Regions from separate parts of the Alteromonas sp. AWQ4_252 genome, predicted to be linked through region 4. Evidence: predicted binding sites of a transcription regulator. Region 4 holds the regulator's gene; each other region holds the start of a gene.
The links. The regulator sigma-54, encoded in region 4, starts transcription at its own class of promoters, with help from an activator protein. The targets are predictions, from matches to a motif close to GTTGGCACGNNNNTNGNNT.

Region 1 (3,175 bases), 2.4 Mb from region 4:
ACACTTCCACACCATGACCGATGAACAAGCGACCACGTTCCTGCAAGTTAAACAGGGCATTAGTCAGTGCTTTACCGTTGGCATTGGCAATAAGCACACCGTTTTTACGTTTGCCAATCACACCGCCTTTATGCGCACCGTAATGATCGAATGTATGATAAAGCAATCCGGAACCCGAAGTCAGAGTCATAAACTCAGTCTGGAAACCAATCAAACCTCGACTCGGAATAACAAAGTCCATGCGAACACGACCTTTACCGTCCGGAGACATATCGGTTAGCTCAGCTTTACGCAAACCAAGTTGTTCCATGATCGAGCCTTGATCTTCACTTTCACAGTCGATGGTTAGCGTTTCGAATGGCTCTTGTAATTCGCCGTCAACTTCTCTGAGAATAACTTCCGGGCGAGATACCGCGAGTTCGTAACCTTCACGACGCATGTTTTCGATAAGAATACCAAGGTGCAACTCACCGCGACCTGAAACACGGAATTTATCCGGATCATCAGTTTCTTCAACACGCAGCGCAACGTTGTGGATCAGTTCATCCTGTAAGCGTTCGAGAATATTACGAGAGGTAACATATTTACCTTCTTTTCCAGAAAATGGAGAAGTATTAACCTGGAATGTCATCGTTACTGTTGGTTCGTCAACGGTCAATGGTGGTAATGCTTCAACACCATTTACATCACAAACTGTGTCAGAGATCTTAAGCTCTCCCAAACCAGTTATTGCGATGATGTCACCTGCATGAGCAGATTCAACTTCATGACGTTCAAGACCGAGGTAACCCAGTACCTGACCAACTTTGCCATTGCGGGTTTTGCCATCTGCACCAACAACCGTTACCTGTTGATTGGTTTTAACACTACCGCGAGTAACGCGACCAACGCCAATAACACCAACATAAGAGTTGTAATCAAGTTGGGAGATTTGCATTTGGAAAGGTCCAGTAGCATCCGCATTAGGCGCTTCTACCTGGTCCACTATCATTTGGAACAGCGGCGTCATATCTTCGCCTTGGGTATCTGAATCCATGGATGCCCAGCCGTTAAGTGCTGACGCATAGACAACCTGAAAATCAAGTTGTTCGTCAGTGGCACCAAGGTTGTCGAACAAATCAAATACCTGGTCCATCACCCAGTCGGGGCGGGCACCAGGCTTGTCAATTTTGTTGATGACAACGATAGGCTTCAACCCTTGCGCAAAAGCTTTCTGTGTCACAAAACGGGTTTGCGGCATTGGACCTTCCTGCGCGTCGACGAGCAACAACACAGAATCAGCCATTGACATAACCCGCTCTACTTCACCACCGAAATCGGCGTGTCCAGGGGTATCAACAATATTAATACGGTAATCATTCCAGTTGATGGCAGTATTCTTCGCGAGAATAGTAATGCCACGTTCTTTTTCTATATCGTTGGAATCCATTACTCGTTCTTGTGCTTCACCGCGGCTTTCCAGCGTGCCGGATTGCTGAAGCAGTTTGTCTACTAGCGTGGTTTTACCATGGTCAACGTGAGCAATGATTGCTATGTTGCGTAATTTATTTATATCAGTGGTGTTCATTGGGTCTAAGCCTTGGTGATTTGCACGTTCAACACTGTCGTGAAGCAGTGTGCAAACCGAATTGCAATTTCGGAATAGTAAAATGTGCGCGGATTGTACAGAAAATCACTTTACATTGCGCATCTTTTTTCACTTTAATTTATTGCAATTTTGTGACCATGGCACTTTGATGCGTGCTGATCACTGACTTTCTCTCTATAGCACTGGTATCACCGCCTCCTTTGCTCTACGCTAAGCTAGGAACCAATCGAGTTTATTCACCATTTAGGTGCAGCGTTGCACCAAAATGAATCATATCGTATCGACGGTGGATCAGCCCTTTCTCTGCTAAGCCGCGCCGAGACTATAGTAGGATAAATGGCACGAATATCGCTTTCTGGTTTCTACAATTTTTTGGAATGAGTATTTTCATTCCGTTTTATTCTAATAATCCCGGAGGACACAATGGCAATTGATAAGGCATTGGAGCTAATCAAAGAAAGTGAAGCTAAATTTGTAGATTTGCGTTTTACCGATACTAAAGGTAAAGAGCAACACGTCTCAATTCCAGCTAATTTAATCGATGAAGAGTTCTTTGAAGAAGGCAAAATGTTTGACGGCTCTTCTATCGCTGGTTGGAAAGGAATCAACGAATCAGACATGATTTTGATGCCTGACCCTTCGACAGCAGTTGTCGACCCATTTGCCGAAGAAGCGCAAGTAAACATCCGCTGTGATATCGTTGAGCCATCAACGATGGAAGGTTATGAGCGTGACCCTCGCTCTGTTGCACGTCGCGCAGAAGAGTATCTGAAGTCTACAGGTATTGGTGATACTTGTTACTTTGGCCCTGAGCCAGAGTTTTTCTTGTTCGACGACGTGAAATTCCACACTGACATGGCAGGCTCTTTCTTCAAGATTGATTCTTCTGAAGCCAAGTGGAATTCTGGCGCTGAGTTTGAAGGCGGAAACCTCGCTCACCGTCCAGGCGTTAAAGGCGGTTACTTCCCGGTTCCACCTGTAGATTCTGCTCACGACATCCGTGGCGCTATGTGCTTGGTAATGGAAGAAATGGGTATTGTGATTGAAGCGCATCACCACGAAGTAGCAACTGCGGGTCAGAACGAAATTGCGGCTGCTTTCAATACCTTGGTGTCTAAAGCTGACGAAATTCAAATTTACAAGTATGTTGTTCACAACGTAGCGCATGCGTATGGTCAATCAGCAACCTTTATGCCTAAGCCTCTGGTTGGCGATAACGGTTCTGGTATGCACTGTCACCAATCAATTGCTAAAGATGGTAAAAACATCTTCGCGGGTGACAAATATGCAGGTCTGTCTGAAGAAGCCTTGTACTACATTGGCGGTATCATCAAACACGCTCGTGCCATCAACGCGTTTGCCAACGCGTCAACCAACTCGTACAAGCGTTTGGTTCCAGGGTTCGAAGCACCGGTAATGTTGGCATACTCTGCTCGTAACCGCTCTGCATCAATCCGTATTCCTTACGTAACAAGTGATAAGGCTCGCCGTATCGAAGTTCGCTTCCCTGACCCAACGGCCAACCCTTACCTAGCGTTCACTGCAATGCTCATGGCAGGTCTTGACGGTATCCAGAACAAGATCCAC
Region 2 (3,175 bases), 1.5 Mb from region 4:
GAATGTTTTGATTGTTTCTATACCGCAAGAAGTAACTTTACCCTGCATGCAGACGTCCATGATGTACTTAGCAAGCTATCGAAGAAAATTCCTCTTATCGCTATCACCAATGGCAATGTTGACCCGGAAAGAACCGGAATGACGCCCTACTTTCAGAGATTTTTACACGCTAGCCTGACCTATAGAGCCAAACCTGCAAACGATATGTTCAACAAGGCCAGTGAAATGTTGTCATTGCCTCCCCAGCGTATTCTTCATGTGGGGGACAACATGGAAAAAGACGTGATGGGCGCCATCGACGCGGGCTTTCAAGCGGCTTGGCTAGCGGTAAACCGGCCCATGGATATTCGTTCTGAGCGGGTATCAGTACTTCCCCACATAAGCTTGCAGTCGCTGGGTGACTTACTGCACCTACTACCTTAGCAGGCGCCATTACACCCATGACGCAAAGTGCCACCACCTGGTGCTGTCAAAATACGCCTCGGGGAAAAATTAATTGTTATCGTCGCTTATTGCGCTGTCTTCCAATACGTTCTGACGCATAGAATCACAAGGGCGCTGGCAGCCTGGCCTACCGACGACTTTTGCGGGTACTCCAACCACTGTAACGTGAGGAGGAACACTGTCGAGTACCACACTACCCGCGCCAACTTTAGCACCTTCACCAATTTCAATGTTACCCAGTATTTTCGCCCCGGCACCTATCAAAACACCCTGACGAATTTTCGGGTGACGATCACCAGATTCGTTACCGGTTCCGCCCAAAGTAACACTTTGCAGTATTGACACATTGTCTTCAATCACTGCGGTTTCACCAACAACAATACCCGTTGCGTGATCAAACATGACGCCTTTACCCAGTTTAGCGGCGGGGTGAATATCTACACCGAAGGTCTCTGAGTTTCGGCTTTGCAGAAACAATGCGAGCTGTTCCCTGCCATGTTGCCACAAATAGTGCGCCATCCTGTGCACCTGAACGGCATGGAAGCCTTTAAAATAGAGTAAGGGCGTCAGGTAGTCCTTTACCGCGGCATCACGGTTAAACACGGCCTGGATATCTGCGACGGCAGCATCTGTTATGCCCGGTTCCAACAAATACGCTTCGTCGAAGACTTCTCGAATGGCAAGGGCCGGCATGACGTCATCTGCCATCTTGTTAGACAGAATGAAACTTAGAGAAGACTCAAAATTGTGATGAGTCAGAATACACGCGTGAAGATAACTGGCCAGTAGCGGTTCGTTTTCGGCTATCTGTTGAGCTTCCCGTTTGAGGGTCAACCAGAAATCGTTATTTGTTGAAAGCGCGTGCATGGAGTGATCCTGTGTGTTTGTCTTCGCTGAGCGGCCTTAGAATAGCGACGGTGTTGTAGAATTCAAGGGCATGTCGACAAAAGCCTATCATTATCGTTAAACAACGTGGCAATGAGTTTTCCTTATAACTTATAAGGAACATTCATAAACCTGACCAGCCGACCCTGTTTGCTTTTCAAAGTTTACTGTAATTATTACACCAAGTATCCTTTGTCAGATCAGGCATTTTGTTTACCTCCCTAGATTATAATCGAAAGATCATAGACTTAATACACCCAAACCTATTTGGAATATCCTTTGCTTCACCCAAGCTACTACCTGTTTCGAATCTCTATCCCGGTAGTAGCGCCATGATTTTATGGCTTATTCACGTCACTCACAAAGGAGGACATTATGAACAGTGATCGCTTTGAAGGTAACTGGAAAGAGCTTAAAGGCAAAGTACAACAGCAATGGGGTAAACTCACTGATGACGATCTGGATAAAATTGACGGACGTCGTGAAGAACTAGTGGGTAAAATTCAGCAAGCCTACGGCAAAAGCCGTGAAGAGGCAGAGAAAGAAGTCGATTCTTACATGAACTGATCCCCTTCAGAATTCGTCTGTGTTACAAAGCCGCCTCCCCGCGGCTTTGTTTGTAGTAACTCTGTCTAGTCTGGCAAAGGATTCCTGTAAGGAAACGCCATTACAAGTTCCGACAGCTCACTGGCGTCAGCAACAACCATTTTATCCAGCAAGGATCTCACCCAACTTTGCGCTTGCACTTGATTAATATTAAGCGCTATAGCTATGTCCTCCATGTCAGCCTCTTTATACAATAAACGGGCAATGAGGGTTTCCTGCTTACTCAATTCAAAATTGTTCTCGACCCTTCTCCAATCCGGAGCAGGTTTAACAATGAAACGAATAAAGAATAATGGTTCTTCGCCTCTTACATCGTTTTTTGCGCATAAGAAACTAACTCTGATAATCAAAATTGCCGTGAGATTTTCATCAGCAACCAGATTCTTTTCAACATCAGTTTCAAGGGGATGTTCATAAACACGACTCAACAACGAAATTAGCTGGTTGTAAACCCGGGGAGTCGAGAGAACCAGCTTATTAGCTTTGAGATGAATACAGTCGCTATCTTTAAGATAGTATTTTGCGCCTGAATTGGCTGCCAGAACATTCAAGTGCCGGTCGCAAACAGCAAAAGGGGCCTGCACATATTCGTACACATTTTGTGCAATATCTCTGTCACGATTAAATAACTCTTCATCGCGAAAGAATCGCGATGCTCTTATTAAATGCGGCATTAACTGTTGAAGTAAATTGATCTCGCGGTCTGAAAAAGGTGGGGCTCCCGCTGAACGACTGACACCGAAAAAACCCTCATAGTTTTCATCTTTCAGCACCACACCTACAAGTGTCTTATCTGAAGACACAGGGTCCGTTACGTTTTCACGAAAGTCGTCGTGAAAAGTCTGAGAGGATGCTTCTTTATACGTAGTATTAACATACTCCCCTTCCAACTTTGTAACCACCAACTGGAACACGGGGTCTGCCATGAAGTTATTCAGATAGTAATCAATTGCTGATTCCGGCAGAGAAACATTGGATTTTATTTTAAAGGAGAGAATGGTTTCGGTGGATACATCCCTTAATATTAGAAACGCTTTATTAGATTGAAAAAGTACATTGCACTTTTCAAGGACATTTCCCCAACGACGACCAAGGGCTGCATCGTAAATCTCAATAATCAGACGACTAATACTTTCATTGTCGTCATCGATAGTACATTCAACGCTCATTACTGTGCCTTATGCTCAAGACCGCCGAGCAAAATGTGAGTGTCGACGAAAACATACCTCCTTTACATAAA
Region 3 (3,175 bases), 150 kb from region 4:
GATTGTGCTCAACCGCATCACTGTCGCTACTTCGCTGTTTTACCCGCTTCATTAATAAGCGTATGTAATCACTAAGGGGCTGAGGTGTGTCTTTTAGGGCGATGTCCTGCCAGGAAATATAACGAAGATAGTAGGCTGTTAAGTCGCGCAGGGCATCATCCTGATCTACCGACAGGCCGTTTTTAACTTCATTGAGTTGTTTAAGAAAACCGTCCAGTGGTTGCAAGGAAACAGCCACTTGTTGATGAGTCATACTCACCCGCTCCACCTGCAGCCGGGCCTGAGTTGCAATATTGCTATCGGTCCAGCGATTCACTAACCATTCAACCAGACTAACGGCCATGTCACCAGGTACGCGCAGGTCGCCAATTTTCACATTATCCAGCGCGAAGCGATTTGCCGGCAGAACTGTTGAGTCGATATTCAAATAGCCGTCAAAAAAGACCATCGGCAAAGCGATACTTAATTGTACCCGTGTACCTTCCGGCTGAATGGCTACCGCGCCGCGAAAATCGGGTTTTGCTCGTTGAAGAAAGCCGACAATCGAGTCGAATTGCTGGCGATTTACAACAATATTGTGCGCCTGATGGCGATCGTTAATGCTCGATTCGATTTGGCTCAGCAGCGCGTGAACGGTATCGGCATCGGCCAATTGTTCAGCGCCCCTCGCCTCTAACGAGGGCGTGGTTTCCACCATTAAAACCAAGGTACCGATGACTAGCGCCACTAACAGGAGCACCACAATGAGTAAACTTCGACCAATCCGCAACGCTTTTGCCTCTTTTTCTCTGTACTACTATTTTTTGTTAATCGGAGAGCAAATACAACTACCAGCACGTAAAAACTGTTACAGGACTTTGCGATAAATAATTCAGAGCTGATAGATGCTTAGCTAACACTCCTTCGCGTACCACGCCTGCAACGAGTCATATTTAGCGGTAGCATCGGCAAAATCGTGATGAACTGAATGAACCGTGGGAATAACAACGCAGGGCACACCAGCTCGGACAGCCGCGCGCATCCCATGCTCCGTATCTTCAATTGCAATACACTCAGATGGGCTTCTGTTGAGCTTCTTCATGGCGAGTTGATAACAATCCGGCGCGGGCTTACTGTGAATGACATCCTCCACAGAAACAGTTGCAGAAAACATATGCTTAATGCCTCGCGCAGTGAGGGTGCGCTCGACTGATACTCCGCTACCACCGGTAACAATAGCCAACTGAAACCCTGCGTCGTAGCATTTTTTCACCGTTTCAACCGCATAGGGCATCAGCGGAAATGGCTGCTGTTTAAGATAAGCTCTGGTCAAAACATGCTTTTCTTCTGCAAGCTTCCGGGCTGATACAGCAAGAGAGAATGTATTGACCACATCAATGGCATTTTGCGCCACGGGTATACCGGCCATGACGTTAGAATAAAACTCGGCAGTGAGATGGGCACCATATCTCGCCAGGAGGGCTTGCCAAATTTCAAAATGGGCATGCTCAGAGTCAATAAGTGTACCGTCGTGATCAAATAAAATGGCTTTAGTGGCGTCACTTATCGCTGTTGCAGTTGACATTTTTCTCTCCATTGCTCTGCTGGTAACATTATTTTTGGACGCTTAACACTACCATACCTGCTCACAGAATATATCGACGACACTTCATCCCACAAAGACGATGTTCAGCGCAAAGTACCGAGAAAACTGTCAGTAAAATTTACGCTTAAGAAAGACTGCTCAAAAAACACACTTAAATTACAATAATTTAACCTTTGGCACGAGTAATGCTTCTGTCTCAATATTAATCCCCGAGCAGTGAAGTACGGGAAATAAAGTAAACAGGAGTTACACATGAAAAATATAAAACACTTTGCAACAGCAGCCGCGTTAAGTTTGTGCAGCTTTTTCTCTCAAGCTAACGTAATCACTCTTGATTTTGAAGATATTACAACATACCCAAATGCCAATAATGTTCTCATTCAAGAGTTTTACAATGGTGGAACGTCAAGCATAGGTACCAGTGGAACTGATTATGGGATCAGCTTTTCTGACAATTCACTATTGATTTGCCTTAACAGTACAACAGTTAGCTGTTCCAACACTTCACGCGGTGGTTTAGCTCCTGGTTCTGAAGAGGGCGGTCTGTTCTTCCTCAGTGGTTCAGCTTCAATCATGAATGTGGCTGCGGGTTTTGACACCGGCTTTTCATTCTTTTACTCCTCTTTAAGTCAGGCTGGTTCGGTTTCAGTGTTTGACGGTTTAGATGGTACAGGTAACACGCTTGCTACCATCAGCCTTTCGCCAAATGCTGGCAGCTGCCCGGGTTACGGCGCTGGTTTTTGTCCATTTGAAGCAATAGGTGTTGCCTTTACTGGCATCGCTCAGTCAGTGGCCTTTGCTGGTGTAGCAAACCAAATCGTGTTTGATGACATCACGTTCGGTTCTGTTACTCCAGGCCCAGGCCCGCAAGTTGGCGTTCCTGCACCGGCATCTTTAGGCTTGCTGGCAGCCGCTTTACTGGGTTTACGCTTACGCCGTAAAGCCTAAGCCTTACTTTTCTTACGACAAAAACGGAGCGCAATTGCGCTCCGTTTTGTTCTTTCAATATTGCGATTGGTTTCTATCAGCCCGGATAACTATCGCAGCCTAGGTAACCATAGATTCACTGTTACCATTTCCCTTCTCCCTATTCACAACGATGGCGATAATGCTTGAGCATGCTGAACTTGCGAAGGTACACTACCAAAGCCTGAACTCTGCGTTTAACACACTTGCATCAACAATAAGAGAATAATAATGCAACCTCACGACCATTCCCCTCTGGACGATTTCATCGCGTTTCCCGAACAGGATATGTTATCCCGCAGTGCGGACTTTTTATCAACGATGCGGCGACGTCATAGTATTCGCCAGTTTAGCGACCGACCGGTAGACCGAGCGGTTATCGAAAACTGTATTCTGACGGCGGGTACAGCACCAAGCGGCGCGAATCATCAGCCCTGGCATTTTGCCGCCATTCACTCTGCTGCGATGAAGCAGAAAATCCGACAGCAAGCAGAAGCTCATGAGCGAAGCTTCTACGATGGGCGAGCCGGTCAACAATGGTTGGATGATTTGAAGCCTTTGGGCACTGACGCGAATAAACCATACCTTGAACTGGCACCATGGTTAATTGCCGTTTTCAGCCAA
Region 4 (3,175 bases):
CGACACAATAATAGCCCAAGTCTTCCAGTGCGCGCAGAGCCACCGATTTTCCTGAGCCCGAGCGGCCGCTGATGATAATAAGTTTCACGGGCGTTTCTCCTAAACGAACGTGTAGAACAGTTCCTTTAACAATAAGTTACTGTAAAGCGCGGATAATATCATCACTTGTTTCCGCTTTTCTGATAGTTTTTATCGTTTCTTTATCACTGAGCTTACCTGCTACCGTGGCAAGGGTTTGCAGATGCCCCTCTGTTTGATCCTGAGGAACCAAGAGCGTAAAGAAAATATCCACAGGCTTACTGTCGATGGCGTCAAAATCGATAGCTGGCTTACTGGTAACAACAATGGCAATTACGTGGTCAAGCCCCTCGAGCCGGCCATGAGGTAACGCGATGCCGTTCCCAATCCCTGTGCTACCCATGCGTTCTCGTGACATGAGGCTACTAAGCACCACTGCTTCGTCTATTTCCGGGTTATTTTTAGCGGCAATGCCACTGATTATTTCCAGAATGCGCTTTTTGCTATTGCACTGGACCGCACACTCGGTGCGATCCAGGCTTACTATGGCTTGTATATCCATGGTTTAGTGCTTTTTCAGCTTTTCCTTATGTTTGAGTACTTGCCTGTCTAACTTATCAACCATGCTGTCAATTGCAGCGTACATGTCTTGATTCTGCGAGGATGCGAACACCTCCGCGCCACTCAAATGAACAGTTGCCTCCGCTTTCTGATTAAGTTTCTCAACATTCAGTATGACGTGTACATTCGATATGTGATCGAAGTGTCTTTCCAGTTTACTGAACTTAGTATCGACATAATTACGCAAAGAATCAGTGATCTCAACATGATGACCGGTAAGGTTGATTTGCATATTTCGTCTTCCTTATTGTGAGCAGCCTTAGTTAAATTAGGCTTTTGCGTTGGTTAGACGGTGGAATCGATAGTGATTCCCGGTACTTTGCTATTGTTCGCCGTGCCACCATAATACCTTGGTCGGCCAACAATGAAGCAATCTTGCTGTCGCTTAGTGGTTTGCTCGGCTTTTCGGCCGCAACCAGCTTCTTAATCAGCGCTCTAATCGCCGTAGATGAGCACTCGCCACCTGATTCAGTGGCAACGTGACTGGAGAAGAAATACTTCAACTCAAAAATGCCTCGGGGCGTGTGCATATACTTTTGTGTAGTCACCCGCGAAATGGTTGATTCGTGCATATCTACCATTTCCGCCACGTCGTTTAATACCATGGGCTTCATCATTTCCGGACCGTGTTCAAAAAAGCCCATTTGCTGTTGAACAATGCAATTTGCTACCTTCAACAAGGTATCATTCCGGCTTTCGAGACTCTTGATGAACCACTTGGCTTCTTGCATGTGAGAGCGAATAAATTGGCTGTCACTGCTGTTTTTGGCCCGTCGACTCATGGCCGCATATTGCTGATTAACACTGAGTTTCGGCAGGCTGTCAGGGTTGAGTTCAACTACCCAGCGACCATTTTTCTTCGCCACTGACACATCGGGAATAACGTACTCAGGTTCTTTGGTAATTAGCGCACTACCAGGACGAGGATTCAACGTCTGTAACAAGCGCATGGCTTCCCGAAGCTGATCTTCTTTGAGGCGGGTTTTACGCATTAACGTACGGTAATCTTTACTGCCGAGTAAATCTGCATAGTCTTTTAAAATCAACTTTGCTTCTTCTAACCACGGCGTTTCAGGCGCAAACTGATTTAACTGCACCAATAAACATTCCTGAGGCGTTCTGGAACCTGAACCAATGGGATCGAACATCTGAATGCGTTTCAAGACACATTCCACTTCATCCTCTTCCACCGGTTCTTCCATATCCTCACTGTTGACACTTTGTAGAATGTCGTCGACGGTAACAGTGAGGTAGCCGGACTCGTCGATGGAGTCGATAATGGCTAAGGCAATTGCGCGGTCGGTGTCTGAGAAAGGGGTTAACCGCATTTGCCACAATAAATGGTCTTGAATGTTCTCAGTGGTTTCGCCCTGAAATACTTGTTCGTCGTCACCGCCGGAAGAAGGCCCTGGGGCAGGGGCTGATGAGGCCGAAATGTATTCATCCCAGGTGCTGTCAATGGGAAGCTCATCGGGTAAGTCGTTTTTTTCAAGCGCTTCGCCGGTGTCCATATTATCTGATGCAGACGCGCTCACAGCTTCCTGTGCGCTGTCGTCGTTATCGATATTATTTTTCTCAACTACCTCGTTATCTGCGCCTTCATCTACTTCCAGCAACGGATTTGAATCCAGTGCTTCCTGAATTTCCGCCTGCAAATCGAGCGTAGACAGTTGCAGCAATTTAATTGCCTGCTGTAACTGCGGCGTCATGGTTAGTTGTTGACTAAATTTTAGCTGTAAAGATGGTTTCATCTACGTCTTATTATAACTCTTAAAAAGGATACCCGACAGAATGCCTGCCGTGCCTGCGATAATTCGCATTGCTATCAGGGCTATCTTAACTATAGCCTGAATTGCTCGCCTAGGTATACATCTCTCACTTTTTGGTTACTCAATACTTCTTCGGCAGTGCCTTGAGCAATGAGTTCCCCGTGGCTGACAATATACGCTTCTTCACATACATCCAGAGTTTCACGCACATTGTGATCAGTGATAAGAATGCCAATACCTCTGTCACGTAAATGCTGAATGATCTTCTTTATATCATTAACCGAAATAGGGTCAACACCAGCGAAGGGTTCATCGAGTAAAATAAATTGCGGATTGGCTGCAAGCGCCCTGGCAATTTCAACCCTGCGTCGCTCTCCCCCGGATAAACTCATTCCTGTACTATTGCGTATATGGTTAATATTAAATTCATCAAGTAGCGCATCTGCTTCAGCTTCCCGTTGATGTGTTTTTAAATCTTTACGGGTTTGCAAGATGGCCATGATGTTTTCATGAACAGTAAGCTTGCGAAAAATCGACGCTTCCTGGGGCAGATAACCAATCCCCTTTCGTGCCCGTTCGTGCATTGGCTGATGCGTAAGCTCTTGATTATCTATATTGATTTTGCCTTTATCCAGCGGCACCAGACCTACTATCATGTAAAAAGTCGTGGTTTTTCCAGCGCCATTTGGCCCCAAAAGACCTACGATTTGCCCGGTTGATACCGACAGACTCACATCCCGCACAACTTGTCTGGATTTGTAAGACTT

Region 1: a site for sigma-54 is predicted at 1,924-1,942, ahead of glnA (glutamate--ammonia ligase). Genes of this name have one in related genera too.
Region 2: a site for sigma-54 is predicted at 1,596-1,614, ahead of ACXACM_RS01455 (CsbD family protein). Genes of this name have one in related genera too.
Region 3: a site for sigma-54 is predicted at 1,758-1,776, ahead of ACXACM_RS07475 (PEP-CTERM sorting domain-containing protein). Genes of this name have one in related genera too.

Annotation. Positions count from the first base shown of each region.
Region 1 is NZ_JBSWSV010000001.1:4,198,541-4,201,715, forward strand. It holds gene typA (translational GTPase TypA) at 1-1,567, opposite strand, end outside; gene glnA (glutamate--ammonia ligase) at 2,012-3,175, shown strand, end outside.
Region 2 is NZ_JBSWSV010000001.1:307,978-311,152, forward strand. It holds gene ACXACM_RS01445 (HAD-IA family hydrolase) at 1-423, shown strand, start outside; gene cysE (serine O-acetyltransferase) at 493-1,311, opposite strand; gene ACXACM_RS01455 (CsbD family protein) at 1,705-1,896, shown strand; gene ACXACM_RS01460 (hypothetical protein) at 1,962-3,104, opposite strand.
Region 3 is NZ_JBSWSV010000001.1:1,662,914-1,666,088, reverse strand. It holds gene ACXACM_RS07485 (hypothetical protein) at 1-769, opposite strand, end outside; gene ACXACM_RS07480 (HAD family hydrolase) at 893-1,564, opposite strand; gene ACXACM_RS07475 (PEP-CTERM sorting domain-containing protein) at 1,838-2,533, shown strand; gene ACXACM_RS07470 (nitroreductase family protein) at 2,783-3,175, shown strand, end outside.
Region 4 is NZ_JBSWSV010000001.1:1,811,576-1,814,750, forward strand. It holds gene rapZ (RNase adapter RapZ) at 1-88, opposite strand, end outside; gene ptsN (PTS IIA-like nitrogen regulatory protein PtsN) at 137-580, opposite strand; gene hpf (ribosome hibernation promoting factor) at 584-871, opposite strand; gene ACXACM_RS08120 (RNA polymerase factor sigma-54) at 903-2,390, opposite strand; gene lptB (LPS export ABC transporter ATP-binding protein) at 2,480-3,175, opposite strand, start outside.